Regions from separate parts of the Arthrobacter sp. TmtSoilC51 genome, predicted to be linked through region 2. Evidence: riboswitches for the same ligand, from Rfam matches in the RefSeq annotation. Region 2 holds a riboswitch; each other region holds the start of a gene.
The links. Region 2 has a riboswitch for cyclic di-AMP ahead of ACZ5G6_RS05125 (C40 family peptidase). Riboswitches for the same ligand answer to the same signal wherever they lie in the genome.
Positions count from the first base shown of each region.

Region 1: linked by a shared signal. The riboswitch ahead of ACZ5G6_RS03960 (aggregation-promoting factor C-terminal-like domain-containing protein) and the one ahead of ACZ5G6_RS05125 (C40 family peptidase) in region 2 are both predicted to bind cyclic di-AMP.
Region 3: linked by a shared signal. The riboswitch ahead of ACZ5G6_RS01885 (NlpC/P60 family protein) and the one ahead of ACZ5G6_RS05125 (C40 family peptidase) in region 2 are both predicted to bind cyclic di-AMP.

Region 1 is NZ_AP035877.1:815,515-825,356, forward strand. It holds gene ACZ5G6_RS03930 (glycoside hydrolase family 130 protein) at 1-697, opposite strand, end outside; gene ACZ5G6_RS03935 (carbohydrate ABC transporter permease) at 704-1,645, opposite strand; gene ACZ5G6_RS03940 (carbohydrate ABC transporter permease) at 1,647-2,603, opposite strand; gene ACZ5G6_RS03945 (extracellular solute-binding protein) at 2,615-3,925, opposite strand; gene ACZ5G6_RS03950 (LacI family DNA-binding transcriptional regulator) at 4,133-5,152, opposite strand; gene ACZ5G6_RS03955 (glycosyltransferase) at 5,278-6,180, opposite strand; gene ACZ5G6_RS03960 (aggregation-promoting factor C-terminal-like domain-containing protein) at 6,406-7,218, opposite strand; cyclic di-AMP (ydaO/yuaA leader) riboswitch at 7,224-7,381, opposite strand; gene ACZ5G6_RS03965 (sensor histidine kinase) at 7,517-9,010, opposite strand; gene ACZ5G6_RS03970 (response regulator transcription factor) at 9,014-9,754, opposite strand.
Region 2 is NZ_AP035877.1:1,077,389-1,087,230, reverse strand. It holds gene fdhD (formate dehydrogenase accessory sulfurtransferase FdhD) at 1-537, opposite strand, end outside; gene ACZ5G6_RS05150 (FdhF/YdeP family oxidoreductase) at 539-2,848, opposite strand; gene ACZ5G6_RS05145 (molybdopterin molybdotransferase MoeA) at 2,906-4,249, opposite strand; gene ACZ5G6_RS05140 (NTP transferase domain-containing protein) at 4,246-5,145, opposite strand; gene ACZ5G6_RS05135 (HNH endonuclease) at 5,188-5,688, opposite strand; gene ACZ5G6_RS05130 (NlpC/P60 family protein) at 5,936-6,688, opposite strand; gene ACZ5G6_RS05125 (C40 family peptidase) at 6,788-7,519, opposite strand; cyclic di-AMP (ydaO/yuaA leader) riboswitch at 7,524-7,687, opposite strand; gene ACZ5G6_RS05120 (M23 family metallopeptidase) at 7,833-8,663, opposite strand; cyclic di-AMP (ydaO/yuaA leader) riboswitch at 8,668-8,904, opposite strand; gene ACZ5G6_RS05115 (iron-dependent transcriptional repressor DtxR) at 9,084-9,779, opposite strand.
Region 3 is NZ_AP035877.1:376,863-386,704, reverse strand. It holds gene ACZ5G6_RS01905 (PEP/pyruvate-binding domain-containing protein) at 1-376, opposite strand, end outside; gene ACZ5G6_RS01900 (universal stress protein) at 397-1,434, opposite strand; gene ACZ5G6_RS01895 (hypothetical protein) at 1,561-1,728, shown strand; gene ACZ5G6_RS01890 (NAD(P)/FAD-dependent oxidoreductase) at 1,862-2,554, shown strand; gene ACZ5G6_RS01885 (NlpC/P60 family protein) at 2,721-3,485, opposite strand; cyclic di-AMP (ydaO/yuaA leader) riboswitch at 3,489-3,657, opposite strand; gene ACZ5G6_RS01880 (copper resistance CopC family protein) at 3,832-4,455, opposite strand; gene ACZ5G6_RS01875 (NCS2 family permease) at 4,569-6,011, shown strand; gene hutG (formimidoylglutamase) at 6,095-7,054, shown strand; gene ACZ5G6_RS01865 (hypothetical protein) at 7,117-7,590, shown strand; tRNA gene ACZ5G6_RS01860 (tRNA-Cys) at 7,675-7,745, shown strand; gene ACZ5G6_RS01855 (NAD-glutamate dehydrogenase) at 7,840-9,842, shown strand, end outside.

The sequences.
Region 1 (9,842 bases), 260 kb from region 2:
GGACCAGGTTCCTGAGGTCTTTCTGGACGTCTTCCACAGCCACATACGAGATCCAGATTCCGGGCCGCTTGTCCGTGAGTCCGGCGGGCACATGCTCGCCTTCGCCTTCCCGGATCCAGCCGAGGTCCCACATTGGCCGGTGCAGCATGGCATAGGACGCCACGCCGTCGGGGTCGTTGACCGGCTCAGGGAAGAACACGGCGTCCTTGTTCGGGAACAGGTTCAGGTCCATGGACAGCTCGGCTTTGTACTCGAAGAAACACGGACCCATGCGTTCCCAGTTGCGCAGGTCCTCGGAATGGGCGAACGCCAGGCGGGGACCCAAAGGCCCGTAGGCCACGTATGTCATCAAGTGCTTGCCCAGCGAGGGCACCCACGTTGTGCGGGGGTCCTCTGTGCCTGCGTTGTTCAGGCCCCGTTCCCATCCTTCGTCGGGGGCCATCACGACGCCCTGGCGTTCGACGCCGGTGGGGACGCCGTCGTCGCCAATGACCACTTTGGCGAGGCCCACACGGGAGACATTTCCCTTCGCGACCAAGCGGGGTAGAAGGTAAAGCTCGCCGTCCGGGCCGCGGCCACTGGCAGGGTTGAGCACCCCCTCCGCTTCGAAATCATTGCCGTCCTCCGGCGTCATGATGACGCCGGCACGAGTGAGGGCGAACGGGACAGTTGGCAGTGCTGATTGAGTGGAAGTCATAAGAAGTTAGCCCTTTACGCTTGAACCGATGTTGCTGGAAATGAATTGGCGTTGGAAGAAAATGAAAAGCGCGATGGCAGGGGCCGCGAGGACGCAGGCACCGGCCAGGATGGCGCCGAACGGGTTTGAAGCTGTCGCGGCGATGTTGGAGATGTAGTTGGCCAGGGAAACGGCCAGTGGCTGGATAGCCTGGTCCTTTGTCACCAGGAATGGCCACAGGAACTCGTTCCACGGACCGATGAACGTCAAGAGGACCGCTGTGACGATTGCCGGCCGGACAAGCGGAATGGCGATCTGCCACAGGATCCTAAGCTCAGACGCGCCGTCGATCCTCGCTGCTTCAAACAGCGTTGACGGCAACTGCATGAAGTACTGGCGGAACACGAATACGGCAGTTGAGTTGATGGCGAACGGCAGGATCATGCCCAAATAGCTGTCAGCCAGCCCGTAATCGCGCACGATCATGACGTACAGCGGGATCAGCAGCAGCTGGAACGGGACCATCTGCACCAGGAGCATCATTGCGAACACCACACCGCGACCCCGGAACTGCATCTGCGCGAGCGCATAGCCAACCAGCAACCCAAACACCACGGTGAAGAAAATGACGCCGCCCGTGAAGATGCCGGAATTGGCCAATCCACGCAGCAGATCGATTGACCCGTTGATGCTGCTGTAGTTCTCGACTGTGAGGTTTGCCGGATTGGGGAATGCGCCGGCCACAGAAGTATCCGGCGAGCCCTGCAACGAGCCAATGAGCATGTAGTAGAAGGGAAAGAGGAATACGAAGGCGCCGATGGCCAGAAGCACAAAGCTTCCCACGCCGAGGTTCCGGTGCTTTTCCACAGAGGAGTTTTCCGGAGCGACGTTTTCCGGAACTGACACTGACGGACCAAGCCGCCGGCCGTCGTCGTCGTTTGTTCGGTTGCTGGCGCTGACTACCGACATGTCAGGCCTCCTTCCCGCCCACAAGGCGTTTCTGGATCAGGGCAATCAGCAACACACCGATCACCAACACCACCCCCAGCGCAGCGGCGACATCCGGATTGCCCTGCAGGATGCCCTTTTGGTACATGAGGAACACCGGCGAGGTGGATGCGCCATCCGGCCCGCCGCCACCGGTGAGGAGGTACGGCTCAGTGAAGAGGTTTGCGCCAGTAATAGTGGCCAAAAGGGTGACGAGCACGCTGGCCGCGCGCACGCCCGGAACAGTGACGTTCCAGAACTGAACCCACTTGTTGGCACCATCCACAGAGGCGGACTCGTACAGTTCATCCGGGATGTTCTGGAGCGCGGCGAGGTAGAGCAGGATGAAGAAGCCCAGCTGTTTCCACGTCACGTACAGCGCCACGGTGGGCATCGCGAGCCAGGAGTTGACCAACCACGACGGGTTCGGAGCCAGCGGTCCCATGAGGGAGTTCACCAGGCCGTTCTGCTGAAACAGGAAGAGCCAGACTCCGACAACGGCTACGCTCGCCGTGACGTATGGGACGTAGTAGCTGACCCTGAAGAAAGTCTTCAGCCTGGTGACCCGGTTCAAGGCGTTGGCCAGCACGAGGGATAAGCCCACGGTGAGTGGAACGTTGATGGCCAGGAACACTCCGATGTTGGCGAACGATCGCTGGACAGCGGGGTCGGACAAGATGGTGACGTAGTTCTCCAAGCCCACAAAGGGACGTTCCACGGGTACACCGGGGGCCGTGAAGAAGAAATCGTGGAAGGAAATGTAGACGGCGTACCCCAAGGGGTAAGCCAGTACCGCCAGGATGAAGATGACGTATGGTGCGCTGAACAACAATCCCAGCGGCTGAGGGCCAAAGATGCACTTTGGCCTCAGCCGCCGGAAGACTGTTCTCCCGTCGGCTTTCCGTGTTGCGGATGTGCTTTCGGAGGAGGCGAGTGGCATGGGGGCCACGGCTACTTTTGGGCTGCCAGTTGGTTGATCTTCTCTGCCGCGCCCTTGAACGAGGTGTCAATGCTCTCGTTGCCGAAGATCACTGACTTGGCGTAGGCGGTGCGGAAGGTGGACCAGATTTCTACCGAGTTGGCCACGTTGGGGACCTCCACGGTGTGCGCGGCCTGCTCGGCAAACCGCTCATAGGCAGGGTTTTTCGCGAAGTAGTCAGGGTAGGTTGCCGTCAAGTCCTTGCGCATGGGCATCTGACCGCTAACGGCCAGCAGCTTGCCGTCCTGTTCCTGGCTGGTGGCGAATTTCATGACCTCCCAGGCCGTGCCTTGGTTCTTGCAGGCTGAGTACATTGCCACATTCTTGGCGTCGGAGAAAGTGTAACCGTCAGCCTGGGCCTTGGAACCTGGGATTGGTGCGGTACCCCAGTTGACCTTGCCTTTGTAGTAGTTGATGGCCCAGGGCCCTGCCATGGCGATGGCCGCTTTACCCTCGCCGAAGGAATCACCTTGGTAGACCTCGCTTGAGGCCAGTTTTTCCTTATAGAGGGTCTCAAACATGCCGGCAACCTGCTTACCTGATTCGTTGTCGAAGGTGGCTTTACCGTCCTTCACCAATGGGGTGCCCCCGGAATTGGCGGCGTAGAACGGGTAGAAATCGAACCAGGATTGGAAGAAGTCGCTTGCCGGGGACGGCCAGACGGCATTGGCTACTGATCCGGACTTGACCAGAGTGCGGGCGGTGTCCAGGAACTCGTCCTGTGTGGCCAGCTTAGGGTTTTCCGGGTCCAGCCCGGCCTTCTGGAAAATGTCCTTGTTATAGAAGAGGACCACGGGGTTGGACTTCCACGGCAACTGGTACATCTTGCCATCGGTTGACTTGTATTGCTCTGCCAGGTCTCCTATGCGCTCCTTGATGTACTGCGCGGCGTCGGGGAACTTGTCCAGTGCCACCAGTCCGCCTTGTTTCTGGAATTGCGGCACTGCCACCGGGGCGGTGTTGAAGACCAGGCACGGCGCATTGCCCGCTGTGATGGCCGCTCCGATGACTTCCTCGGAGGACTTTCCGGCCGGGATTTCCTGGGCGTCGATTTTTTCGTCGGGGTGGGCGGAATTCCACGACTCCACCATGGCCTTGCCCCACTTCACCTCGAACTCGTTGTTTGAGTACCAGATCTTGATGGGGCCTTTGGCCGCGGTTGCAGCGTCAGCGGTGGTGGTGGTGCTGCCGCTTCCTCCGCCGCCGCAAGCCGCCAGCGTGGCACCCAATACTGCCATCGCAGCCATGGACACGATTCGTGTCGAAGTAAGTCCGTGCTTCATTGCAACTCCTCATTGAAGGTAATTGATGCGTGGTGGAGCGTTGGTACTTGTGATGGTCCGTTGCGGCGGTCATGACGGCGGTCATGGCGCAGGACACGGGAATGCATGGCCACGCGCTGTCACCCATGGGTGGCAGCAGCGAGGCGCGTTACAGCGGCATTGCTGGAACTTCTTTGTTGATCCGGCTGGCCTGGCCTGGTCGGTCAGTCAGTCAGCCGGGCTGACTGGGCCGGTAGAGCCACGGATAAGCAGCCGTGGGGCTTGCAAGAGAATGTCTTCGGCGGGGGTTCCGTTGAGCCGGTTGAGCAGCAGCTGTGCTGCCGTCTGCCCCCACAAAAGCGGATCGGTCGAGATGGTGGTCAGCGGGGGGTTCAAGTACTGCGTGATCTCGGTGTTGTCGTAGCCAGTGGCGGACAAGTCTTCCGGCACATTGAATCCTCGCGTTTGGGCAAGTGATTGTCCGGCGATGGCCATGAGGTCGTTGGCGTAAACGATGGCCGTGGGCCGGTTCGGGCGGCTGAGTAAAGATTCTGTGGCGGCTGCTCCGCCTGCTGCCGTGAAATCGGCCTCGATAAACAGGTCCGTTCCGAGTCCAGCTGATTCGAGCGTTCGTGCCCACGCGCCGTGGCGGCTTCGGCTGTGGACGTAGGGCTGGGGCCCGCCCACGTGGGCGATTCGAGTATGTCCCAGAGAGATCAGGTGCTTGACGGCGGACGTGATGCCATCGGTATCGTCCATGCAGACCGCGGGGAAAGGTGAGCGCGTGTCCGGCCGATTGAGTGTGACAGCGGGCAGTTCCAGCTCGCCGAGCAGGGCGATGCGGGAATCGTTGTTCCGCATGTCGGTGAGGATGACGCCGTCCACGCGACCATCCTCTACGAGCTTTCTGTAGCTTTTCTCTTCTGCCTCGGGGCCGGAAGCGATGGACAGGACCAACGTGTATTCATGCCGGACCAGGGTGGTTTCGATGCCAGCTATGAAGGCCGGAAAGAAGGGGTCCGTGCTGAGCAGTTTCGCATCACGTGCCACCACGAGTCCCAAGGCATAAGCCTTGGAGGAGGACAGTCCCTTGGCCCGGAGACTTGGTTTCCAGCCCAGTTCCTTGGCAACTTGGAGGATCCGCGTCCGCGTGCCTTCGCTGACGCCCGGCTGGCCATTCAGCGCGTAGGAAACAGCACCCTTGCTCACGCCTGCTGCATTCGCGACGTCGTTGATGGTAACGGCCATGACTCCCCAATTTACGAGCAGTGATCCCGATCACTTGACCGGTTCAGTTGTTGGTAAGTAAACCGGTTCAGTTGACCTATGTCAAGCAGGATGAGGCGGGGCTTATTGCACGCTGGTGCGACGTGTCACTTCGGAACTGGGCAACGACGCGGGCAAGGGCCACGCTCCAGTGTTGCCCGGAGTTCCGCGATGGGGATGCGCCCCGTCACGAGATCGCGCGCCAGGCGCGCGATACCCCGCAGGTCAGCCGCAGCGGTCCGTACGACGTCGATATTTGGGTCGGGATTGTCGGTCCAGTCGACGGGGACTTCGTGAATGCGCAGGCCGCAGCGCTCAGCGATAACCAGGAGTTCGGTATCGAAAAACCACGAGTCGTCCCTAACGTGCGGCAGGATCCGATGGGCTACATCCGCGCGGATGGCTTTGAAACCGCACTGGGCGTCGGAGAATCGGGCGCCCAAGACCAGATGCAGCAGGATGTTGTAGCCGCGGGAAACCAAGGTGCTTCGGCGACCACCAATCGCATTGGAAGTCCGGGCTAGCCGTGTGCCAATGGCAAGATCCGAATGCCCGGAAATTACTGGTGCCAGCAGGGGAGCCACCGCGGCAAGGTCGATGGACATGCCAGCTTCGACGTAGGCCAGCACAGGTGAGGGTGAATGGAGCCAGACATGGCGGAGCGCATTTCCCCGCCCTCGTTCCTGGAAGCGCAGGACCTTCAGGCCCGGGAGTTCGCGGGCCAGCCGTTCGGCAATTCTCAATGTGGTGTCAGTACTGGCGTTGTCGGCCACAGTGATCTGGAAACTGTGAGGCAACGAGTCCACGAGATGCGCGTGCAGCCGGCGCAGGCTCCACTCGATGTGGCCTTCCTCGTTGAAGACGGGAACCGCGACGTCAAGGACGGGAACTGTTCCCCGGATGTTCACGGGAGACCGCCGCGACCGCTGTTGAGGCACGGCTGAAGCACCACAGTGCCCAGCGTGTGCAGCGTGCTGCACTGCGTTGCCGGCTGGATCTATGAGCGTCATGCATCCAGCATGCGGCCAAGGATTATGAGGGCTTTAGGCAGCCGCTGTGATGCGACTGTGAAACGTGGAAAGCCTTCAAACGGGGAAACGGCCTGAACCGCGAAAACCGCCCCGGTTCCTGCCGGTCGCTTCAAAAAACACTGCGAACGGCGGAAATGGGGCGGCAATCAGGCCCTGCACGATTGAGCCCGCTGGGGTGGGCTCAAGCCTGCTTCAGGGTTTGGCTTAGTACCAGTTGTTGGCCAAGTGGAAGGCAAGGGCGGCCGAGGGGGAGCCGTAGCGTTCCTTGATGTAGTTCAGGCCCCACTTGATCTGGGTCTGGTAGTTGGTCTCCCAGTCAGCGCCGGCAGTCGCCATCTTGGAAGCCGGCAATGACTGCACGATTCCGTAGGCGCCACTGGAGGCGTTGGTCGCGGTGGTCCGCCAGTTGGATTCCTTCTCCCACAGCGTGTTCAGCGCAGTCATTTCGCCCGGACCCCAGCCGTAGTTGGCGAGGATGCTGGCGGCGTACGCCTTGGCAGCTGCGGGATCGTCCACTGCCTTGGGGGCAGCTGCGGCGGCTGCGGCTGCAGCAGCGGCGGCATCTGCAGCCTGCTTGGCGGCTGCGTCAGCGGCAGCCTTCTCGGCGGCGGCTTGTGCGGCCGCTGCCTGGTCCGCGGCAGCCTTCTCAGCGGCGGCCTTCTCGGCGGCGGCTTGTGCGGCCGCTGCCTGGTCTGCGGCGGCCCTATCGGCGGCGCCCTTCTTGGCGGCAGCATCCAAGGAAGCTGAGATTTCCGCTGATTTGTTGCTGACCTGGGCGGTAGCCTGCGTCTCGGACGCCTGGCTCGTTTCCGGGAGGTTGAACGCAGCGTTTGCGGCCTGGCCGAGCGAGGCGACGCCCAAGGCGGCGGCAACGACTCCTGCAACAACGGACATCCGCTGCCCCGTCTTGCCGCGGCGTGCAGCGTTCTTCAGAACGGTTTGCGACTTGGTCAGGGGAGCATTGTGTTCGTCACGGTGACGCGCGGAAGGGCGCGTCTGATCGTTGAATTCAGACATGTGTGATTACCTCTCAGCGCCTGCGGAGTTAGCTGTCGGGTTCGGATGAGGTCATCCGGCCGCGCGCGTAGCTGCGGCTTCACCCCAAGGGCAAGGAAAATACTGTGCCCGGAGACTCTGGGTCCCCCGTCTCTGCCTCGAATGAGAACGGAACTCCGGGAAGTGGCAGAGCTCGGCGCATCCCGGGTGTGGGGCCAGTTAGGGGCGACCCACCCTTTCGACGGTACAGGAGGTTTCGGCTTAAGTCACATTTAGGTAACAGAGATCACGATCACGGCGCGTCATGTTGCCCGATTCGTTATGCGCGTTCGTTTGAAACTGAGGGGAGCCGGAGGGCGAACTCAGTGCGTCCCGGCTTGGACGTAACTTCCACGCTTCCGCCGTGCGCTTGAACGATCGATTCGACAATGGACAAGCCCAATCCGGAGGTCCCCTCAGAGCCCGATCTTGCGGCGTCAGCCCGGGCAAATCGCGAGAAAATACGGCCTTGGAATTCGGGCGGAATGCCAGGCCCATCGTCAGTGACGGTGACCACCGCACTACCGTCAGCAGAGAGCATGACGCCTGTGACCACCGTGGTGCCGGGATCTGTGTGCTTGCGTGCGTTGGACAGCAGATTGGCCAACACCTGATGCAGTTGGGTTGCGTCACCGCGCACCGTAATCGGTTCGTCAGGGAGCTGGAGCTTCCAGATATGGTCCGGTGCCATCACCTTTTCGTCGCTGACGGTCTCGATCACCAGCTGCGTCAGGTCCACATCCGTGACCTTCAACGGCTGGCCTTCGTCCAGGCGCGCCAACAGCAGCAGGTCCTCCACTAGCGTGGTCATCCGTTCCGATTGGCTCTGGACGCGTGCCAAGGATTTTCGTCCATCGTCGGTGAAGTTCTCGGTCATGCGTAGCAACTCTGTGTAGCCGCGGATGGCGGTCAGCGGCGTCCGGAGTTCGTGGGACGCGTCGGCCACAAATTGTCGGACCTTGGTTTCGCTTTCCTGCCGGGCTGCCAGCGCCCTGGCAACGTTGTTGAGCATTTGGTTCAAAGCGTGGCCAACGCTGCCCACTTCCGTTCCCGGATGGGAGGCCGACGGCGGTACGCGCACCGCAAGTGCCACGTCACCGGCGTCGAGGGGCAGCCGCGAGACTTTCGTCGCGACTTCCGAAAGCTGCTCCAGGGGCCGCATGGTCCTACGGATAATGACGGTACCCGCGAGGCCGATCAGTACCAGGCCGCCAAGAGAAACAAACACCATGGTCCATACCAGCGATGCCTCGGCGTTTTGCTTGTCAGCCAACGGCAGTCCCGTCACGATCACGTCGCCGTAGGCGGTTTCAACGGCCACCAGCCGGTAGTCGCCATTGGACAATGAGCGGTCCACAGGCAGATTGCCGCGGGGGAGTGACAGCAGGACCTGCTTGTCTTCGGCCGACAGTGCGGCGCGCCGGCCGTTGGCATCTATGAGGCCCGAGTTGATGACGGTGGAACCATCGATCCTCGCGTTGAGGGTCCCGGCACCTTGGCCGCGGGCCTCCAGGGGATCTGGCCGGCCGCTTGAAGGAAAGTTCGACGGCGGCCTGCCGAAGTCATTCGCGCGGCTGGACGCCTGCTCCAACTGCTTATCGAGTTGCTTGTTGAAGTACATGTCCATGGAGGCATAGCTGACCACCCCGACTGCACCGCAAATCGCCACCAGCAATGCCATTGCCACCAGGACCAGTCGCGTGCGCAGATGCCAGGTTGAGGGATTGAACCAGCTCCGCTGGGTCTTGCGGGCTACTTCTGAAAGGGTGGACAAGGTTCAGTCCGCAGGCTTGATGACGTAGCCGGCCCCGCGGATGGTGTGGATCATCGGGGGGTGGTTGGCTTCGATTTTCTTGCGCAGGTAGGAAATGTACAGTTCCACGATGTTGGCCTGCCCGCCGAAGTCGTAGTCCCAGACGCGGTCCAGGATCTGTGCCTTGCTGACCACGCGCTTGGGGTTCTCCATGAGGTAACGAAGCAGCTCAAACTGCGTTGCCGTGAGCTGGATGTCCTCGCCGGCGCGGGAAACTTCGCGTGTATCCACGTTCAGGGTGAGATCGCCCACCACCAGTTCGGCGGTGTCCATGGCGGCTACGCCTGATCGTTGGACGAGCCTGTGCAGGCGCAGGAGGACTTCCTCCATGCTGAAGGGCTTGGTGACGTAGTCGTCGCCGCCGGCGGCAAGGCCTACGATGCGGTCCTGGACAGCATCCTTGGCTGTGAGGAACAGCGCAGGTACTTCGGGCGCGAAGGCGCGTATCCGGTTGAGGACCTCCACACCGTCAAATCCCGGAAGCATGACATCCAGCACCAGCACGTCAGGGCGGAAGTCCTTGGCAATCTTCACGGCTTCTGGTCCGTCGGCAGCTACCGCCACGGACCAGCCTGCCATGCGCAAACCCATGCTCATGAGTTCGGCAAGGCTGGGTTCGTCGTCCACTACCAGGGCGCGGATTGGGGAGCCGTCCGGGTGGGAGAGCTGGGGAAGGTTGTTGGTCATGGAGTGCGAGGAGGCCATGTGACAACTCTCCATTCTGCTGGTTTGCCGAGGCTTTGGCAGTCCTGTGAGGACGCTGTGAGATCAACACTAGCTACGTGGGAGTTAG
Region 2 (9,842 bases):
CCTGAAAAGGCCCGCGGCGTGGACGCCGCCCGTCTTGGCGAAGACCGCCTGGGCCTCGCGCAACCTATCCGGGAGCTCGGCCAGCGCCCTCACGGGGACGGTGACGTCGTCGTCCGCGGGACTGTGCCGCGAGGACTTCCTGACGGCGTCGATCGAGTCGGTGCCGCAAATGCCGCACGAGCTTGAGGTGTAGACGTTACGGCCTGTCTCCGGACGCTCGACGTCGGGACGCAGCTGGGCATCCACCACGTTGAAGGTCTGTGCGCCGTTCTCGTCCTCCCCCGCGCAGAAGCGCTCCGAGACCAGTTGCCCCGGCTCCCAGATGATGCCCTCCGAGACAAGGAAACCCGCCACCAGATCGAAGTCGTCTCCGGGCGTCCTCATCGTCACCGAGAACGACATATCGCCGAGTCGGATCTCAAGGGGTTCCTCCACCGCGAGGACGTCTTCCTTGTACCGGACAGGGTGTTCCAGGGCCTGGGGCGATCCGTCCAGGACGAACTTGTGCAGCTTCCGGCGCTGGGTCACGCGTCCCATGTCAGGATCCGCTCTCCTCGGGGTGTTTTACGAACCGCACCGTCATCGCCTTATAGCCGGGCGTGTTGGATTCACGGGCCACCAGCTCACGGTGCACCAGGGCGTTGGCTTCCGGGAAGTATGCGGCAGCGCAGCCCTTTGCCGTGGGGTATGCGATCAGCCGGAACTTATTGGCCCGCCGCTCGCTACCGGCAAACGTGGAAATGACATCCACCAGGTCACGGTCCTTGAAGCCGAGGCCAGCCAGGTCTTCCTCATGGACCAGGATCACCCTGCGGGCATCGGAGACTCCGCGGTAGCGGTCATCAAGGCCATAGAACGTCGTGTTGTATTGGTCGTGGCTGCGCACCGTCTGCAGGATCAAGTGGCCCTCCGGCGCTTCGAGGTACTCCAGCGGGCTTACGGAGAATCGTGCCTTGCCGATGTCCGTTGCAAAGGTACGCGTGTCCCGCGGCGGGTTCGGCAGGACAAAACCGTTCTTGGTGCGGACCCTGGCATTGAAGTCCTCGAACCCCGGGATAACCCGTGAGATGTGGTCCCGGATCACGTCATAGTCCTCTGCCATTGCCCGCCAGTCCACGCTGTGGTCATCGCCCAGGACTGCCTGGGCCATGCGGGCAACGATCACGGGTTCGCTCAGCAAGTGCTCGGAGACAGGGCTCAGCCTGCCCTGCGTCTTATGGATGACCGACATTGAGTCCTCGACCGAGAGGAACTGCTTGCCCTTGGGGTGTTTGTCGTCGGTGTCCGTGCGTCCAAGCGTGGGCAGGATCAGGGATGTCTTCCCGTGCACCACGTGGGCACGGTTGGGTTTGGTGGAGATATGCACAGTCAGGCCAGCGGTCTTGAGGCCGGCTTCCAAGGCCGCAGTGTCAGAACCGGCCGCAGCGAAGTTTCCGCCCATGGACACAAAGACATCCACCTCCCCCTTTTCCAAGGCGTGCTGGGTCTCCACGGAGTCATATCCATGCTCGCGAGGCATCCGGAATCCAAACTCCTTGTCCAGCGCGGTAAGGAAGGGTTCGCGTGGCTTCTCCCAGATACCCATGGTGCGATCACCCTGGACGTTCGAGTGGCCACGCACAGGGCATGCGCCGGCTCCCCGCTTGCCGAAGTTGCCTTGGAGCAGGAGCAGGTTGATGATCTCCTTCAACGTGTCCACGGAGTGCGGCTGTTGAGTCAAGCCAAGGGCCCAGCAAATGATGGTTGCCTTGGACTTCGCCATCAGCCCTGCCACAGTAACGATTTCCTCGCGTGCCAAGCCTGTTGCCCGCTCGGTTTCGTCCCAGTCCAGCTGGGAGCGTGCCTGGGCGTACGCTTCGAAACCTTCGGTCTGCTTGCCGATGAACGACTTATCGACCACCGTCCCCGGGTTCCGTTTCTCCTCCTCCAGGAGCAGGTGGCCCAGTGCCTGGAACAGCGCGAGGTCCCCACCTACTTTGATCTTGAGAAACTCGTCCGCGATGGTGGTCCCGCCGCCGATCACGCCGTTGAGGGACTGCGGGTCCTTGAAGTTCAGCAACCCGGCTTCCGGAAGCGGGTTTACGGCGACGATCTTTCCGCCGTTGTTCTTGCAGTCACGCAAAGCGGACAGCATGCGGGGGTGATTGGTTCCTGGATTCTGGCCCACCACGAGCACCAGTTCGGCGTGGTGGATGTCTTCCAGCGAAACCGTTCCCTTGCCGATCCCGATGGTCGGGTTCAGCGCGCTGCCCGATGATTCGTGGCACATGTTGGAGCAATCCGGCAGGTTGTTGGTGCCGAGGCTGCGGGCGAACAATTGGTACATGAAGGCGGTCTCGTTGGCCGTCCGGCCGGAGGTGTAGAACACGCAGCGATCGGGCGTGGTGGCATTGACATGCTCCCCGATCAAGGCGAAGGCGTCGGTCCAGCTGATAGAGGAATAGTGCGTATCCCCGGGCTTGAGGACTACGGGCTCGGAGATCCGCCCTTGGCTCCCCAACCAGTATTCGGTCTTGTCCTCAAGATCGGCGATGGAATGTTGTGCCCAGAATTCCGCCCCCACCGTCCGCGTGGTGCTTTCCTCAGCAATTGCCTTGGCGCCGTTCTCGCAGAATTCCGCGGGACTGCGCCGTCCCGTGATGGATTCCGGCCAGGCGCAGCCAGGGCAATCAAAGCCATCGTGCTGGTTGACCCGGAGCATCGAACGGACCGTGCGGGCTACTCCCGCCTGGGCGTAGCCCCTTTCAAGGGCGACAGTGACAGCCTTGAGGCCTGCCGCGGCTCGCTTGGGCGGGTGGATTTGCAGGTCATCTTCATTGATGTCCTGTTCGGGAGCATGCCTATTCATGAGTCCATCATTGCAAGCCGGGGCACCCAGTTACCACCTGCGTCCAGCCGGGGAGCCTCAGGCCTCCAGCGCACTCCAGTCAACGGGACCCGAAGGGGCCTTCTTTTGTTGCCGGGCCGGCGCCTTTCGTGGTTTTCGTTCAGCCCCTTTGGGCGTGGGCAATGGTTTACCCCACGGCAAAGGAAACGCCGGGACCAACTCGCCCATCTGGACGCCGTGTGGTGGCACCACCATGACGCCATCTGCTCCTGCCAGCCCACGCATCATCCCGGGCCCCGTGTGCTGCGCGGGCGATGCCAATCCATAGACCAGCTTGAAGGGCATCAGACGCGTACGTCCAGGATCGGCGTCGATCATTGCACCGCTGGGAACCTCGCCAACTTCTTCCAGCTTCCCGTGCCCGAGCGCGGCCAGCAGCGGGCCGCCGACGGTGAACAGCGCCATCATGGCTGCCAGCGGATTCCCGGGCAGGCCCAGGACAAACCGTCCGTCCGGAAGTTCTGCCAACACCGCCGGGTGCCCTGGGCGCATGGCAATGCCGTCGATCACCAGGCTGCCGCCCAGTTCAGCCACGGCCCTCCTGAAATGGTCCGTCCCCGAGCGTCCGGTCCCGCCCGTAGTAATAACGACGTCGGCCGGCGGCTCTGCTGCGGCGAATGGTTCTGTGGGTTCAGGCTCGGTGTCCTGCAAGGCGGCCAGCCAGTCGTCGTAGTTGTCTCCCACCTTGAGTTGCTCCCCTGCGATGCCACCCAGGAGCTCGACGACGGCTCCGAGCTGAGGCCCAAAGGTGTCACGGACCTTGCCCGGCACGGGAACCCCCTGGGTCACCACCTCCGACCCCGTCAAAAGGAACCGCACCAAGGGCTTGCCCAGCACTTCCAGCTCATCAAGGCCGGCCAGGGCAGCCAAGGCAATGTGCGCAGGATTCAGGATGGTCCCGGCTTTAAGCAGCACATCCCCTTCAGCTGCTTCTTCTGCAGCCTTGCGGATGTGCTGGCCGTTGCGTGGCTCCCCGGGCTTGGCTGCCCCACCGAGCGCAAGGACCGGAAGGTCGTCGTCGTCCGTAGTGATGATGCCGCTCTCAGTGCGCAGAACCGCTTTGGCACCTGGTGGAATGAGTCCGCCAGTGACGATGGGGCTCGCCTGATGGGGAGCAAGCCTTTGGCCTGGCTCGATGAGAATCCATGGACCGGTTCCATTGACGGCCCAGCCGTCCATGGCGGAGGACGCGTAGTGTGGCATGTCCTGTATGGCGAGTGCGTCCGAGGCAAGCGTCCGTCCCAAGGCCGCCTTCAGTGGTACCGGACTTGCCGGAATAGGAGCAGCGACGTCGAAAGCGCGCTGCCGGGCCTCATGCCATGTATGTGCCGCGTGGTGGCCCTGTCCGGGGGCCTCGGTCATTCTGCCTCTGTCCCGGGCTCCAGGTATTGCTTGGCAACCTGGCGGGCCAGGTCAAGGGCAGCGCTCATGGCGGTGTCGTCCGCGGCCTGTCCGATCCCCCTGGCCATACCAGCCGCATAACCGGCAATGAACGTCGTCAGGGGCGCTGCAGGCCGCACCACGGAGTGGGCGGCAACACCCGCCACCGCAAGGACTTCATTGATGTCCACTTCAACGCCCTCGAGCTCAAAGGCCTGCAACAGTGTGCGGCACCATTCCTCGAGCGTCTCTTCCTGGCTCTTCACGTCCGCCTCCTGCTCGTTGTATATGCCCAGGGCCGCTGCGTCCTCCCACGTGTCCACATCATCCGTGGACCCTTCGGGGACGCTAACGGCCAGCAGGTTCAGCCTAGCAAGCAGCCGGAACACTGGAGAGTTCGTTAACCCCGAAGCTTCCGAAGCTACGGCAATTTCCCTTTCCAAAGCCCGGGTGCTGTACACCCCCAGGAGAGGCTGTTGCCGGCCATCGGCTGAGACTGCCATGGCGCCTTCCACCTCCGGATGCTGCCGCAATGCTTCCCAGAGGGGCACGATGCCCCGGGAAGCGTGCGGCATGTCGCATGCCAGGACGAGTGTCCACGGCGCTTGCCCTCCTGCCTGGTGGATGGCCGCCAGGCCGGCAGCCATCGCGGCGGCAGGGCCTGCGAAGGCCGGTTCCTCCCGGGCGGTAAGAACTCCCTCAGGCAGGACGCCGATACCGGGAGTGTCTGGACCAACCACCACCACGGCGGAAGCACCCTGCGCCGCCTGCAGGGCATGCGAAAGGAGGCTGGCGCCGTCGAACGTTAATCCGGGCTTGGGCACGCCACCGAGGCGGGTGGCCCTGCCACCCGCCAGGATCACGGCGTTGAACTCCATCCGCCCAGAGTACCCGGACGGCGGGAGGACAACAGAAATCGATCAGGCGGCGGATTCCGGCAAGAGGAACGGGTCCCAGTCCGGCGCAGGTTTTTCGAGTTCTTTGATCTGCCACATGGTTCCTGTGGGCACACCGGGCGTGAAACGCAGTTTCCAACCCATCTCGGCGAGCGTGTGGTCACTCTTGGCGTTGTTGCATTTCAAGCACGCCGCAACCAGGTTTTCCCAGGAATCCGCGCCGCCCCTGGATTTGGGGTGGACGTGGTCTATGGTGTGCGCTGTTTTCCCGCAATAAGCGCAGCGATGGCTGTCGCGGCGAAGGACGCCGCGTCGGCTCACCGCGGTGATCCTGTTGTACCGGGGACGGATGTAGCGATTGAGAAGGATCACGGAAGGTCTTCCGAGAATCTCCTGTGGCCCGACGACAGGCTCGTCGCCTTCGGCCACTACGCTAGCTTTTCCAGTCAGCACAAGGACCAGCGCCCGGCGGAAGGTTACTACCGCCAGCGGTTCATATCCAGCATTCAGAACGAGTGTGCGCATGCACGTACCTCTTCACGGCCGCACCCGTCAGGGGCACGAGGGCCGGCTGCCCTCTGCTTGTACGGGCTGTGGATCGACAACACAAGGGTAAGCACTTATATGCCGTATCAACGAATTTTTCTGCCGTTTCGGCTGTGGTGTTGGCGAAAGTTCATGCGCGGGACACCTTTTTGAGGCTAACCGACGGTGGTTAAAGCAGAACACCCCGCTGGCCTAAGCCTTGCGGGGTGTTCCGTGGAGTGTTTGATCAGCCGTTGACGCGGATGAAAACGGGGCCGGAGCCAACGTTCACGCTAAACAGCGCCGTGGTGGATCCGTTCCATCCACCGTGGACTGCCATGCCGTTGCCGACGTAAACAGCGATATGCGCCATTCCGCCGTAGCCACCGTTGGCGTAGTAGGCGAGGTCGCCGGGCTGGGCTTCAGCTGCACTGACCGTGCGGCCGAGGGAGAGGTAGCCGGCCGGCCAGTCGTGGAAGTGAATGCCGACGGCGGCCAGCGAGTTGGTCACCAGCATGGTGCAGTCCTGCGTGACGCCAAGCTGTGCGTAGGCCGCTGCGGCAATAGCAGCACCGAGACCACTGGAGGCCGCGGGCGCCTTAGCTGCGGGGGCAGTGTTGACAGCCAAAGTGGCGTTGCCGCCAGCAGCCGGCGCAGATTCCTTGGCCGGGGCCTTCTCGACCACAGGAGCGGGTGCTTCCACCGTGGTGACCACGGGGCGCTCGTAGGAGATGGCAACGCTCGAGTCGGCAGCAATGGTGGCTTGGGCAACCGTCTGCACGTCAAGGGCGGACGCGGACGTAGATTCGCGCTGGACATTGGTGTCCGCAGCATTTGCAGCCACGCCGCTGGTCAGGACAAGGCCCGATGCAGCTGCGATCACTGCTGCCTGACGGCCAACGCCACCGGCGTTGTCGCTGACAGCCTTTGCGATGACGGCAAGTGAGCTGGTCTTGGGGGCCTCAGCTCGATGCCGTGCAACCTTGTTTGCACTGGTCATGATTACTCTCTTTTCGTATCCGCGCACGCTGGGGTCGCACGCGGGTTATGGGCGGCCAGCACATGGGGGGCATGCTGGCTTACCCCGAATGGGATTTTCCTAGCGGAGGGTGAAGAACGAGGATGTGCCGGTGGAGGCCACGGAGTGCAGCAGGGTGCCCTGGCTGGGGTTCAGCGCGCTGATCATCATGCCGTTGCCGACGTAGATGCCAACATGGGCTCCGCCGTTCTGCATGACGAGGTCGCCGGGAGCAGGCGTGCTGGTGGGCGTCATGACCGTCCAGGCATTGACGCGGGGGATGCTGATGCCGGCCTGGGCGTAAACCCACTGGGTGAATCCGGAGCAGTCCCAACCATTGGGGGAAGTGCCGCCCCAAACGTAGGGGTGGCCGATGCCGGTGTAGGCAATGGCTGCGAGTCCGGAGGCTGCCGCGCTGGAAGCGGAATCCTTGGCCGTGGAGGACAGGGCAGAGAGTGCGCCGTTCGCCTGGCTATCGCTAGTCTGCGTGCGCTGGGAGGCCCGCTGAACCTTGGGGGCTTCCTTGGTGGCCACTACCGGGCTCTCGAAGGAAACGGTTGCGGTGGGCTCGGCGGTGACAACTGCGGTGGCTACCAACTGCTGGGTGCTGGAGCTTTCCGACTTGGAAACGTCAGTATCTGCGGCCTGGGCCGGGAGTCCGACGCTGAGAACGAGTCCAGAGGCTGCGGCCAGAACGGCGGCTTGGCGGCCTACGGTGCCTGCATTGGTTGAGACAGCCTTGGAAAGGTTGTTCAACGGGTTCGTACGAACCAATTCGGCGCGATGGCGCGCAGGGGTAGTGCGTGATGACACGAAGGTAGCCTCTCCCAATGCCTGCGAGGTGAGCTGTCGGATTCGGATGGGAGTCATCCGGCCGCGCGGCTTCCGGGAAGCTTTTGCGACTTAACCCCAAGGCCTTCTGATTCGAAGACCAAAATTGGTTCCCCCGCCCCTGCCAGACGATTTTTGCGAACGGACCTTGAGTGGTGGCAGAGCTAGGCAATCCACCCAAGTGCATCGGCCCCCTAAAAAGCCGATGCGCTTTAGACGGTACAACAGATATTCGTGAATGTCACATTCAGGTCACGGGGCGTGTCATCAATGCGAGAGAGCACCATCAACTAGCTCAGAGCCAACCCATGGGATCTACGACCTCGCCGTTTACCTGGACCTCAAAATGGAGGTGGCAGCCGGTGGATGCGCCCGTGGTGCCGCTGAGCGCGACGGTATCGCCACGGTTGACGGTCTGACCCACCTTGACGTTGAAGGACGACAGGTGGTTGTACGTGGTCTCGAGGCCGTTGCCGTGATCAACCACTACGCGGTTGCCTCCGCCATACTCATGCCAGCCCGCGAACGTGACCTTGCCTGCGGCTGCGGCGTGAACAGCGGTACCGCACTGGGCCACGAAGTCCTGGCCACGGTGGAAGTCACCCGTGCCGCCGGTGAGCGGGCTGACGCGATAGCCAAAGGGCGACGCCGTGACCAACTTGTCCAGTGGACTGCCCAAGGTGCCAAGTGAGGAGGCGCGCTGGATGCTGCCCGCAGACTGCGCGCTCAGCAGCTGCTTGAGCTTGCCGTCAGGATCGGCTGCGGTGGCGACCGCTGCGCGGCTGAAATCGATTTTGGCAGACGCTGCCGCAGAAACCTCGGGCTGGCTGCCACCGGGCACGGTCAGGGCTGCCTCAGTCTGACCGGACTCGGATGTGGCCATGACGGGGCTTGTGGCCGGCAGACCTACAGTCAGGGCAAGTCCGGTGGCGGCAAGCGCAACTCCGGCTTTCTGCCCGACACCACTGGCTGCGGCGAAGTCGGCTACCTGGCGCAATGGGCTCTTGCGGCGGCGCACCTGACGCGGGGTGTCGCGTGGCCGGATCTCCATTGCGGCGCGGGCTGGCCGCAGCTCAGCAGCGGGGCCGGACGCGCGGCGGCGACCCCTGACGTTCTGCGATGTCAAACTCTGTTCCTCTCTAGAAAGCCTGCGAAGTTAGCTGTCGGATTCGGGTCAGAGAGTTCAAAGACCCGGTCCGCACGAAGCGCAAACGGCACACAGGTATCCCAAGGAGGACTTGCGTTAGTAGGCACTTCTGCTGCGGACTTCACCCCAAGGCTGCTTCTTTAGGCAGCCGCTTGTGGTTCCCCCGCCTCTGCCAGTAGTTGATGACACACCTGATCCGCTGGCAGAGCTCGGCTCCAGATCAGGTAACGCTTTGGTATCGGCGCTAGTAGATAACTATAGGCGATTAAAGTCCGCAGTAATAAATTCGTTATCTTTCGAAACACCGTGTTGTGGCGTGGCTCCATACCATCAATCGCGGAAACCCGCAGGTCACACGCGCGCCAAAGACCCCAACGTGAGATCTGACACGCCGGAAAGTCAGCTAACGGCGACGAAGACGTGCGCGGCTACCTCGGGAGGCAGCTCCAGCGCTCCTTCAATGCCGGGAACGCGAACAGAGATGTACTCCCCCACCCTCTCCAAGGAGACGGTGGCGCCGGGACGAATCCCGCCTTCATCAAGCTGGGTGAGGAGTTCCGGCTCAACCTGGATGGGCTCAGCGAGTCGGCTGACGACTACGCGTGAATCGGCGGCGTACCCGTCCATCGCGTGCAGCAGGTTGACGTCCAGGCGCGCAAGGGGCTGGCCGGCGAGGCCGCCAAGTGCCTCCAGGCCCGGAATGGGGTTGCCATACGGCGACTCGGTGGGATGTTCCAACAACTCATACAACCGCCGCTCCACACGTTCGCTCATGACGTGCTCCCAGCGACATGCCTCGTCATGGACATACGCCCAGTCGAGACCAATGACGTCCGCCAGAAGCCTCTCGGCAAGGCGGTGCTTTCGCATGACTTCAGTGGCCCGCTTGCGTCCGACCTCAGTCAACTCCAGGTGACGGTCGTTGGACACAATCACCAGGCCGTCGCGCTCCATGCGTCCGATGGTCTGGGAAACTGTGGGTCCCGAATGGCGCAAACGCTCGGCAATACGTGCGCGAAGAGCCACGATGTTCTCTTCTTCAAGCTCCAAAATGGTCCGAAGATACATCTCAGTGGTATCGATCAGATCCGTCATCCAGCTCAGCTCTCCTCGAACGCATTTGTTGCGTAATCTCCACCGTACCGCGTCCCAGCCAAG
Region 3 (9,842 bases), 700 kb from region 2:
CCAACTTTTGATACGCCGCCCGGACCGACTCGGCGACGTCGGTGGGTACTCCGGCGTCGAGCACCAACGACCTCGCCCGGGCCGCGAGCCTATTGAGTTCGTCCAGGTCAGATGCCGCGGCGTCCTGCAGAAGTGCAACGACGTCCTCCATCCCAATCGCTGAGAGGGCGTAGCGGTAGGCGGACGTTGTGAGACAAAAACCTGGCGGCACCGGCAGGCGGGCGGCACTCAACTCGCCGAGATTGGCAGCCTTGCCGCCTACCTCGGGGAGCATGTCCGCCCGGATGTCGGCAATATCCCGAATGAACACCGGGGCGTTTACATCCGGGCCCGCACTGTTTTCCTGCCGGTGTTTCCCAGGCTGCTGGTTATCCATGGGCGGTGCGCGCCAGCGCTCTAAGCCGCGCCGAGCATGGGTCCGAATTTGGGACGGTCCGCGAGTCGCGGATCCTCGCGGTCCGGAACAACGAGGACCGGCCCCTTGGCGTGATGGAGAACGCCATCGGAGGTGGAACCAAGGAGCATGCCCGCGAAACCACCGCGGCCCCGCGTACCGAGGACAACCAGCTCCACCCCGCGGCTGGCCTCAACCAGGACGTCAACGGGTGAGCCGTCCCTCAGCTCGGTTTCCAGAGGCAGCTGGGGAAAATGGCTGCGAAGCCAGGCGGCACCTGCATCCAACTGCACTTTGATGTCCGCAAACAAGGCATCGCGGTCCAAGGGTGCCGGCACCCAGGCCAAGGAGCCGCTGTACTGCGGGACTGCGCATATGACGCGGAGCTTGGCCCCCATCCGCTGGGCTTGTTCGGCTGCCTCGAGGACGGCGACGCGGGCTTGCTCGGAACCGTCCACGCCCACTGCTACGACGTTTTCCACCGTGCGCGGCCCGGCCTTGGCGTGCTCAGCCTTGATGTGCTTGTCCGCGGTGTTCTCACCCAAACGGTCGGCGCAGTAGAGCGGGACCGTCACGGTAGGGCATTTAGCGTGGGCAGGCAAGGCGCTGCTGACCGAACCCAGGAGACGCCCGACGAAGCCGCCGCGGCCACGGCTGCCAAAGACCAGGAGCGCGGCGTTCGCGGAGAGATCCAGGAGGACACCCGCGGCATCGCCGTTCTCCACAGACGCATCGACATCGATGTTGTAACCCGAGACCTTATCCATGGCCTGCTTGACGATGGCTTCCGCGCCCTCGCGGATCACAGAATCGTCTACGGTGGCGTATCCGCCGTCGAGGCCGGATGCTGCGAAGATGGGCACCGAATACGCCGTGACTATATGCAGGGGAAGCTGGCGGCGTTCCGCCTCACGAGCAGCCCAAACCAGGGCGCATTGACCATGCTCGGAACCGTCCACTCCGACGACGATTCCACCAGGCGCCACTGCTTGGTCCTCGCCGTCCCGTGGTTCTTCAATGTGTCTGCCGTGCTGGTCCATTGGGCCCGCCTCTCCACCTACTGCTTGATGTTCCGGCCATTCTGCCAGAGGTTCTCCGTACCGGTGTTCCCTTGCTGGTGTGCAACCAATAGCCGGGGCCGAAGAAACCCGCGGGTTCTCCTTCCAATGCCCACTATTCTCGGTTGGCATTACCGAATCAAGGCGACTTTGGGCTATGTGCATAACGGTCCGGGCTCGGTTTTCGACACCTTCATCGACCTCTGGATTGCGCTGCCGATGAACATCCAAAACACGCAGTCGCCGAGGCTATCCATGGCAGAAAAAGTTCGGTAGTGTTCGAGTCACCGAATGGCCGGCAAAAGTGTCCCAGGACACAATCCGGCCATTTATTTGCGGCCGCTTGGGGAACTCGGACGCGATCCCACGCGCTGCTGAAAGGCACACACGTCAAGGAGGAACCCAAGCAGTGTCACTCACTCCTGATTCCGTCACGGAACGGACTACCACCGTGGTGATCGGCACCGGCCTCTCCGGGTTGGCTGTTGCCAGCGAGCTCAGCCGCTATGGCGTGGGTTCCATCGTGCTGGACGGCTTTGGTGCTTTATCGGCCACCGGACCATCAGTCCATACGGGAATGCTCCAACGCTGCGACGCTGCCGACCCCGCAGCAATGCAGGAACGCAACGAGATCCTGCGCCACTTGCGCAACTACGCCGCCAGCCACCATCTGGATGTCCGCAACACCACACGCGCTGTTCGCCTGGACTTCCTCGGTGGAGACTCCACGCTGCAACTTGGATATGGACTCGCAGCGAGCCTGAACACGGCCAGCCTCAAGGCCGGGCTAAGTGTTTACGGGCCGCTTGAATCCACCCCACGGCAATGGGCCGTGCATACGGCCAGTGGAGTCCTCCTGGCCGACCACATTGTGGTGACGCGCTGCGCCCAGAGTCAACTGCGCCGCATGCTGGCCGATCTCGGCATCGCCATTGGCCAGAACCTCGTGGCAGCCATGCGTGCCGTCGGCATGCACTTGGTGGGCGTTGGCGAACTCATCACCCCCACGCCCAAGGAAGTACTCCGGCAAGCCAAAGCCGTGGGGCAAGCGATCTCATCCAAGGTGGCTCTCCCAGCTGGGCCGGGCATCGCCCTGGCGTAGAAACCACCGAAGGCCAGTTCAGTCCTTGCCTTAAACGAACAAAAATTAACTCAAAAGAGCGGTACGTAAAGGGTCGATTGCTAAAGGGCCGGTTACGAAAAAAGGCCGATGCCTTCGAAGACTTTGGTCCTCGAAGGCATCGGCCTTTTGAGCTGGAGCGTGAAGCTTAGGCGCCAGCGCGTACGTACGTGATGGGGCCTGTTGCGGTAAGCCAGCTGATCGGGTGGATGCCCGTCTGGTTACCGTTGATGCCACCGCTGATGGCCTGGCCGTTGCCGATGTAGATAGCTACGTGGCCGGACTGGACGATCATGTCACCGGGCTGGGGGTCGCTGACAACCTTGCCGTAGTTCATGAACTGCATGGGTGCGAGGTCGCCAACCGGAATGCCTGCGGAGCCGAGGGCCCTTTCGACCATCGCGGTGCAGTCCTGGAAGATGCCGATCTGGGCGTAAGCCGAGGCGACCATGGCAGCGTTAATGCCACCAACAGCCGGAGCTGCAGCAGCAGGGGCAGCCGCGACGGGAGCGGCAGCAGTGGTTGCCGCCGCCTGAACGGTAGCGGTCGCAGGAGCCTTGGCCGCCGGGGCCGGAGCAACGGGCGCCGGCTTTTCAATAACGGGAGCCGCTACGGAAGCAACCGCAGGGCGCTCGAAGTTGACCTTGGCCGTGGATGCGGCCGTAACAACCTTGGTGGGACCCTCGGTGACGGTCTCGGCGACCGTAGCAGGGCTGGAGTCGCGCTGAACAGGGGTTTCTGCTGCGTGGGCAGCAATGGAACCCGTAAGGACGAGGCCCGAAGCTGCTGCGATGACAGCGGCCTGGCGACCTGCGCCCGAGGCGTTGCTGGCAACGGCCTTGGAGATTGAGATGAACGGATTAGGACGTACGCTGTCCGCCTTACGACGGCCGCGAAGAATGCGTGAAGACATGAAAGAGCCTCTCCCGATGCCTGCGAGGTTAGCTGTCGGATTCGGATGGGAGTCACCCGGCCACTATCCCCCGCTGTTCAGCGGAAGCTTCGTGACTTCACCCCAAGGCGCGCTCTGAAAGCGGGCCAAAATGGGTTCCCCGTCTCTGCCGTAGGTTTGTCTGCGAACGGATTCCGGACTGCGGCAGAGCTAGGCAATCAGGCCGGAAGTGCCCGCTACGTGGAACAGGCACAGGTACAACCGTACGGGAAGATCATCTCAAAGTCACATTTACGTAACGAGAAGTTCAGTTTTGGCGTGTCGCGGTGACCATTTCGAGATCTTCGCAAGTATGTAGAAAACCTTGTTATTCCGGGGAATTTTCGCCATCCGGGTCGTTGGGAACCGCGAGTTTCTTCCGGGCTGTAACAGCGAGGAAGATCACCAGGGCAATCGCCACCACGGCGAGGCCAACGATGCTCCAGGGGAAGGGCTGGGAAGCGGCCGGAGCCGGCTCAATGTTTTCGGTACCGGGGGCCGCCGTGCCCGCCGTCGGAACAGCCACCGAAGCCGACTGGGAGGCACCTGCCTGGCCGCTCGCCGTCGTCGTGCTTGTCCCGGATGCCGTAAACGTAAAGGTGCCCTCGATGGGGTGCGAGTCGGAGCTGACCACGCGCCAGACCACCGTGTATTCGCCGGCCGGAGCACCCTGCCGAAGTTTCTGCACGGCCATGTTGTCGATGATTTCCACTGCGCCGTCCGCCCAGTTTTCGCCACCAGAGGTGACAGTCACACCCGAGCCGATGGCCAGCGGCCGGTTGTTGAACGTGATGGATACCGACGCCGGCACTTCAGTCACCCGGGCACCGTTCGCCGGGTTTGTTGATTCGGCGACGTCGTGGGCGGAGGCCGGGGCGGCGGCAAACAGCAACGCTGAAGCGAAAGCCAGCGCGGCGACGACGGCGGCCAGAAGCGGGCGGATGGTACGCATGGGGCGGTTTCTCCTAGTGTTGGCTTCCTTACAGACTAGGCGAATCGTCCCAGCGGCCCACATTGGCGGGCATAGGATTTGAGAGCAAACTCCCCCGATCCCCGGAGACCTTCATGCTTAAACAAGGTTCTGCAATCGACCGTTACTTCAAGATCTCCGAACGCGGTTCCACGTACTCGCGGGAAATACGTGGCGGATTCGCCACCTTCTTTGCCATGAGCTACATCGTTGTGCTGAACCCGCTGATCCTTTCCGGGGCAGACTCCAGCGGAGCTTCGCTCGGCTTCACGGCCGTCGCGGCCACTACGGCCTTTGTGGCCGGTATCCTCACCATCCTCATGGGCGCTTGGGCGAAGCACCCCTTCGCCGTGGCAACTGGCCTTGGCGTGAACGCATTCGTAGCGGTGACAGTTGCCTCCCACCCGGAGCTGACGTGGCCGGACATGATGGGCCTTGTGGTGCTTTCGGGCGTCACCATGCTGATCCTGGTCCTCACCGGATTCCGCACGGCCGTTTTCAAAGCCGTCCCGGAAGCTCTCAAGACGGCAATCGTGGTGGGCATTGGCCTCTTCATCGCCCTGATAGGCCTTGTCAACGCAGGCTTTGTCCGGCGCATCCCGGATGCCGCGGGCACCACTGTCCCGCTCGGCCTGGGTGTGGACGGCAAGCTGATGGGGTGGCCTACGTTGGTTTTCGCTGTCGGCCTGATCCTGACCATCGCGTTGGTAGTGCGAAAGGTCCGCGGCGCGATCCTGATCGGCATCGTGGTCTCCACTGCCCTGGCCGCCATCCTCGAATTCACGCTCCATATTGGCCCAAGCTTCGACGGCAAGAACGTCAACCCTCGCGGCTGGTCCCTCGTGGCTCCCACACTTTCCGAATGGGGCGCTCCGGACCTCTCCTTGATTGGTAAAGCCAACCCCTTCGGCGCCTTTGAGCACCTCGGTTTCGTGGCCGCCGCGCTGCTGGCTTTCGTGATCCTCCTCAGCATCTTCTTCGACGCCATGGGCACCATGGTGGGCCTGGCCAACGAGGCCGGAACCGTGGACGAGCACGGCAACATTCCCAACGTGGACCGCGTCCTCCAGGTTGATGCCCTCGGGGCAATCGTCGGCGGCGGCGCATCCGTTTCGTCCAACCAGATCTTCGTCGAGTCGGGCGCGGGTATTGGCGAAGGTGCCCGCACTGGCCTCGCCTCCATTGTCACGGGCTTGCTCTTCCTGGTGGCGATGTTCTTCACGCCGCTCATCAACCTTGTCCCGTTCGAGGCCGTCGCTCCTGCGCTGGTGGTTGTGGGCTTCATGATGGTGTCCCAGGTGGGGAAGATCGACTGGCAGGACTGGGGCGTCGGCATTCCCGCGTTCCTGACCATCGCCCTCATGCCTTTCACGTACTCCATTGCCAACGGCCTCGGCGCAGGCTTCATCTCCTACGTCCTTATCCGTTCGTTCCAGGGCCGGGCGCGGGAAGTCCACCCGCTCATGTGGGCCGTTGCAGCGGCGTTCCTGCTGTTCTTCGGGATCGGAACTGTGGAGGAGCTGTTGGGCATCAAGTAGCGCTTAGCTGAAGTCCGGGATTCCGGACACGCCCCGTGCTGGATTGCTGGTTTTTGGGTCCGTCGTCAGGTGTGCTTGAAAGTATGGGATCAAGAACCAGCACCAGCCTCACCGTAGATGTCAGCCCGACGCCGTGGACCGGCCGCTTTGACGGCGACGGCGACGAACACCGACGCTGGTGGCAAGCCGTAACACCCCACAATTCCACAGCCGCCGCAGCTGCCTTACGCCCCGCCGTCGTCCTGGGTTTCTGCAGCGACGCTGGCGTGCGGCGCAACAAGGGCCGCGTAGGTGCCGCCGCGGCTCCGGCCGCTATCCGCTCGGCGCTGGCCCCGCTGGCCTTCCACCTTGACCGTGACGTGTTCGACGCCGGTGACGTGGTTGTGGAGGACGACTCACTGGAAGATGGACAACAGCGCGCCGGACGCGCCATTTCTGAACTGCTCGACGCCGGAAACCTCACGGTCGTGCTCGGCGGAGGCCACGAGACCGCGTTTGCCAGCTATTTGGGCCTGGCCGGTTCGGAGACTGTGCGTAGTGGCAAGCGGCTGGGCGTCCTGAACCTGGATGCCCACTTTGACCTGCGTGACGAGCCCACTCCGAGTTCCGGCACGCCGTTTCTCCAGATGGCCCAGGAAGAACGAGCCGCCGGACGCGAACTGCACTACGCCGTCGTCGGTATCTCCGAACCCAACAACACGCGCACGCTTTTCGACACCGCGGACCGTCTCGGCGTGAAATACCTGCTGGACGAGGACTGCTCCGCAGAGCGCGTGGAGACGTTCGTGGCCGACTTCGTGGCTGGAATCGATGTGCTTTACCTGACGATCGACCTGGACGTGCTGCCGGCTTCGGTGGCACCGGGCGTCAGCGCCCCTGCTGCGTACGGGGTGCCACTGCCCGTGATCAATGCCGTTTGCCGCCAAGTAGCCGCGAGCGGGACACTGCGGCACTTGGACGTTGCTGAGCTGAACCCGGGCTTCGACATCGATGGACGAACCGCGAAAGTGGCAGCACGGCTGGTGAACACACTGTTGGCCTAGGGCCTGTTCCCAGGCGCTGTCCTCCGTTTAGCCTGTGTGGAGGTGCGGAGGGACGGATGGCGATGGGCGCAACTCCTGTGCAGGACAAGTGGGCCTGGGTGGCCGGACCCGTTGCTGTCGCTTTGGGTCTTTCCGCGCACGTCGTCTCAGGTGGCAGCGCCCCGGCGATGCCCGTACTGCTGGCCTTTGTTGCCCTCGCTGCCCTGGCCGCGCAATTGATTGCCCGCTGGATCCATGGGCCTTTGCTGTTGTTGCTGTTGTCCGGCCTGGCCCAGCAGTTGCTGTTCTTTGGTTTCGACGCCTTGAGCGGCTCGTTTGCCGGCGCCGGATTCCTTGACCATTTGCACGGGCAGGCGCAGCAACCAGTGGACGTACCTGCGGACAGTCAGGCGGGCTCAGGCCAGGTGCACACTGCTGACCTCATGCTTTACACGCATGCTGCTGCTGCCATTCTCACTTTGCTGATGGCTGCGGGAGTATCCAAGCTGGCGCGGAGGGGCCGTCACGGAGGGCAACGTTCCGTAGCTTTTCCGTAGCCCTGCGAAAGCCAACGTAGCCCTGCGAAAGCCGGGGCAATGAACTTTGATCGTCCTGCCTTCGGGCGCCTAGTGTCGGTTGCACGTGGTGTACCCGAGAGGCCAGGGAGCTGCCTGCAAAGCAGCGCACGCGGGTTCGAATCCCGCCACCACGTCTGCTGGCCTTCGCGAGATGGCAGTTAATGCCGATGTTCTTCTCAAACATTGGCATCTACTGCCATCTCGCTGCGTTTAAGCGATCATGAAAGCATGTCCCCCAGGATCGAGCCGGCGGACGGGTTCCTGACCGACTACTACGAGCACGTGGCCGACGACGACGTCCGCAGCTACACACCGGAGACGCTGCTGGAACGGGCGCGCTACCACCGCTCGCTGGCCGAACGCCGTGAACCGGGACAAGCAGTCATCGGAGTCCTGAACGAAACGGACTCCAGCTTGGTGGCAATCGTCGCGGATGACATGCCCTACCTCCTTCCCTCCGTGACAGCCGAGATCGCCCGGGACACCGCTTCCATCCGGCTCCTGGTCCACCCCACTTTCAGCGTCACGCGGGACCCGGGCACCCACCGCCTCACCGACATCCATAGGGGACCTCACCGCTCGGGGCTACCAACCGGCGTCGAACGTTCCGATGGTGACGCGGCGGCGGCCGCAACTTCGAAGCCGGTCCTTTCCCCAGACGGGCACGACGCCGGACCGCTCACCGAGGCGTGGATAGCAATCGAGATCCCCCGGATTCCGGACGACGCGAGCGCCGAGGTCCTGGTTGGCCGGCTGAACATGGTTCTGGAGGATGTTCGGGCAGCCGCCGAGGACGCCGAGGCCATCCACGCGGAACTGGCACACGAAATCAGTGCCCTGGACGAGGCCGCCACAAAAGACCGGACCGCGCGCGAAGCCCAGGAGCTGCTGCGCTGGCTGGACGACGGGAACTTCGTGTTCCTGGGGTATCGCGGGCGCCGTGGGCTTGGACTTCTCCGGGATGCGGCCAGTCCTGCCGCCCCAAGCGATGTTCCTTCCGAGGCGCCCGTCCTTACCCTCACCAAATCCACCCTCCGCTCAACGGTCCTTCGCCGGGCCTACCTCGACGAGATCACCTTGGCCGCCCACAACTCCCAGGGAACAGATACTGAGGGCACAGATACCAGCGGGTGCACCTTTGTTGGCCTCTTCTCCCCCAGCTCAACCGCCCGTTCCGCACAGCAGATTCCGGTGATCCGGGACACGGTGGAGGAAGTGCTGCGGGCATTCGGCTACCCACGGGCATCGCATCATGGCAAGGAGCTTCTTGCGGTGTTGGAGGCTTACCCGCGGGACGAACTGTTCCACATCGATGCGGAGCAGTTGGCCATCCGTGCCCGCGAGATCCTGCGACTCCAGGAACGCCACAGCACCCGGCTGTTTCTTCGTCCGGACTCGTTCGGTCGGTTCATGACAGCACTGGTTTTCCTACCCAGGTATAGGTACAGCACGGCCGTCAGGCTCAACATTGAGCGCGAGCTGCGTGAAGCGTTTGGGTCCGACGCAATCGAGTTTGAGCTTCGGTTGGGCGAATCCGCCATGGCCCGCGTGTTCTTCCGGATCCTTTTGCCACAGGACCCCTCACGGCACGAAGGCACTCCCGCGGTGGTAGATGCCGCGGTCCTGGAGCAGAGGATCGTCGCCGCTACGAGGTCATGGGCGCAAGGCCTCGACGAGGCCCTCCAAGCAAGGTATCCCCGGAAGGAAGCGGCCCAGCTGTCCAGGCAATGGGCAACTGCGTTTCCGGCGAGCTATAAGGCCGATTACGAGGTGGAGGACGCAGTTGAGGACATTGCGAAGTTTGAAAGCTTCCCGGTTGCGTCCGCTGAACCGGGATCTGCAGACCAAGCCGACCCCCTCCTGACCGTTTACCAACGTCCTGGCACAGCCGTCCTCATTGAGGACGCCCGGATCCGCCTCTACTTAACCCGCCCGCAGAGCCTTACCGAGATCCTCCCCTTCTTCCATAACCTGGGTTTGAAGGTCCTGGACCAGCGGCCTTTCGACGTTCAGCGGGCCGACGGCCGGCAGTTCTTCCTCTACGACCTCGGCCTGAAGTTTCCCCGAGGCGTGGACCCCCTGGCCACGGGCGATCTGCTGGCCGGCGCATTCTGTGCCGCGATGCGCGGTGACGCGGAGTCGGACGCTTTGGACGCTCTGGTCATCAAGGAGGGCATCGACTGGCGGCGGGTCGCCATCCTCCGCGCTTACGCCAAGTACCTCCGGCAACT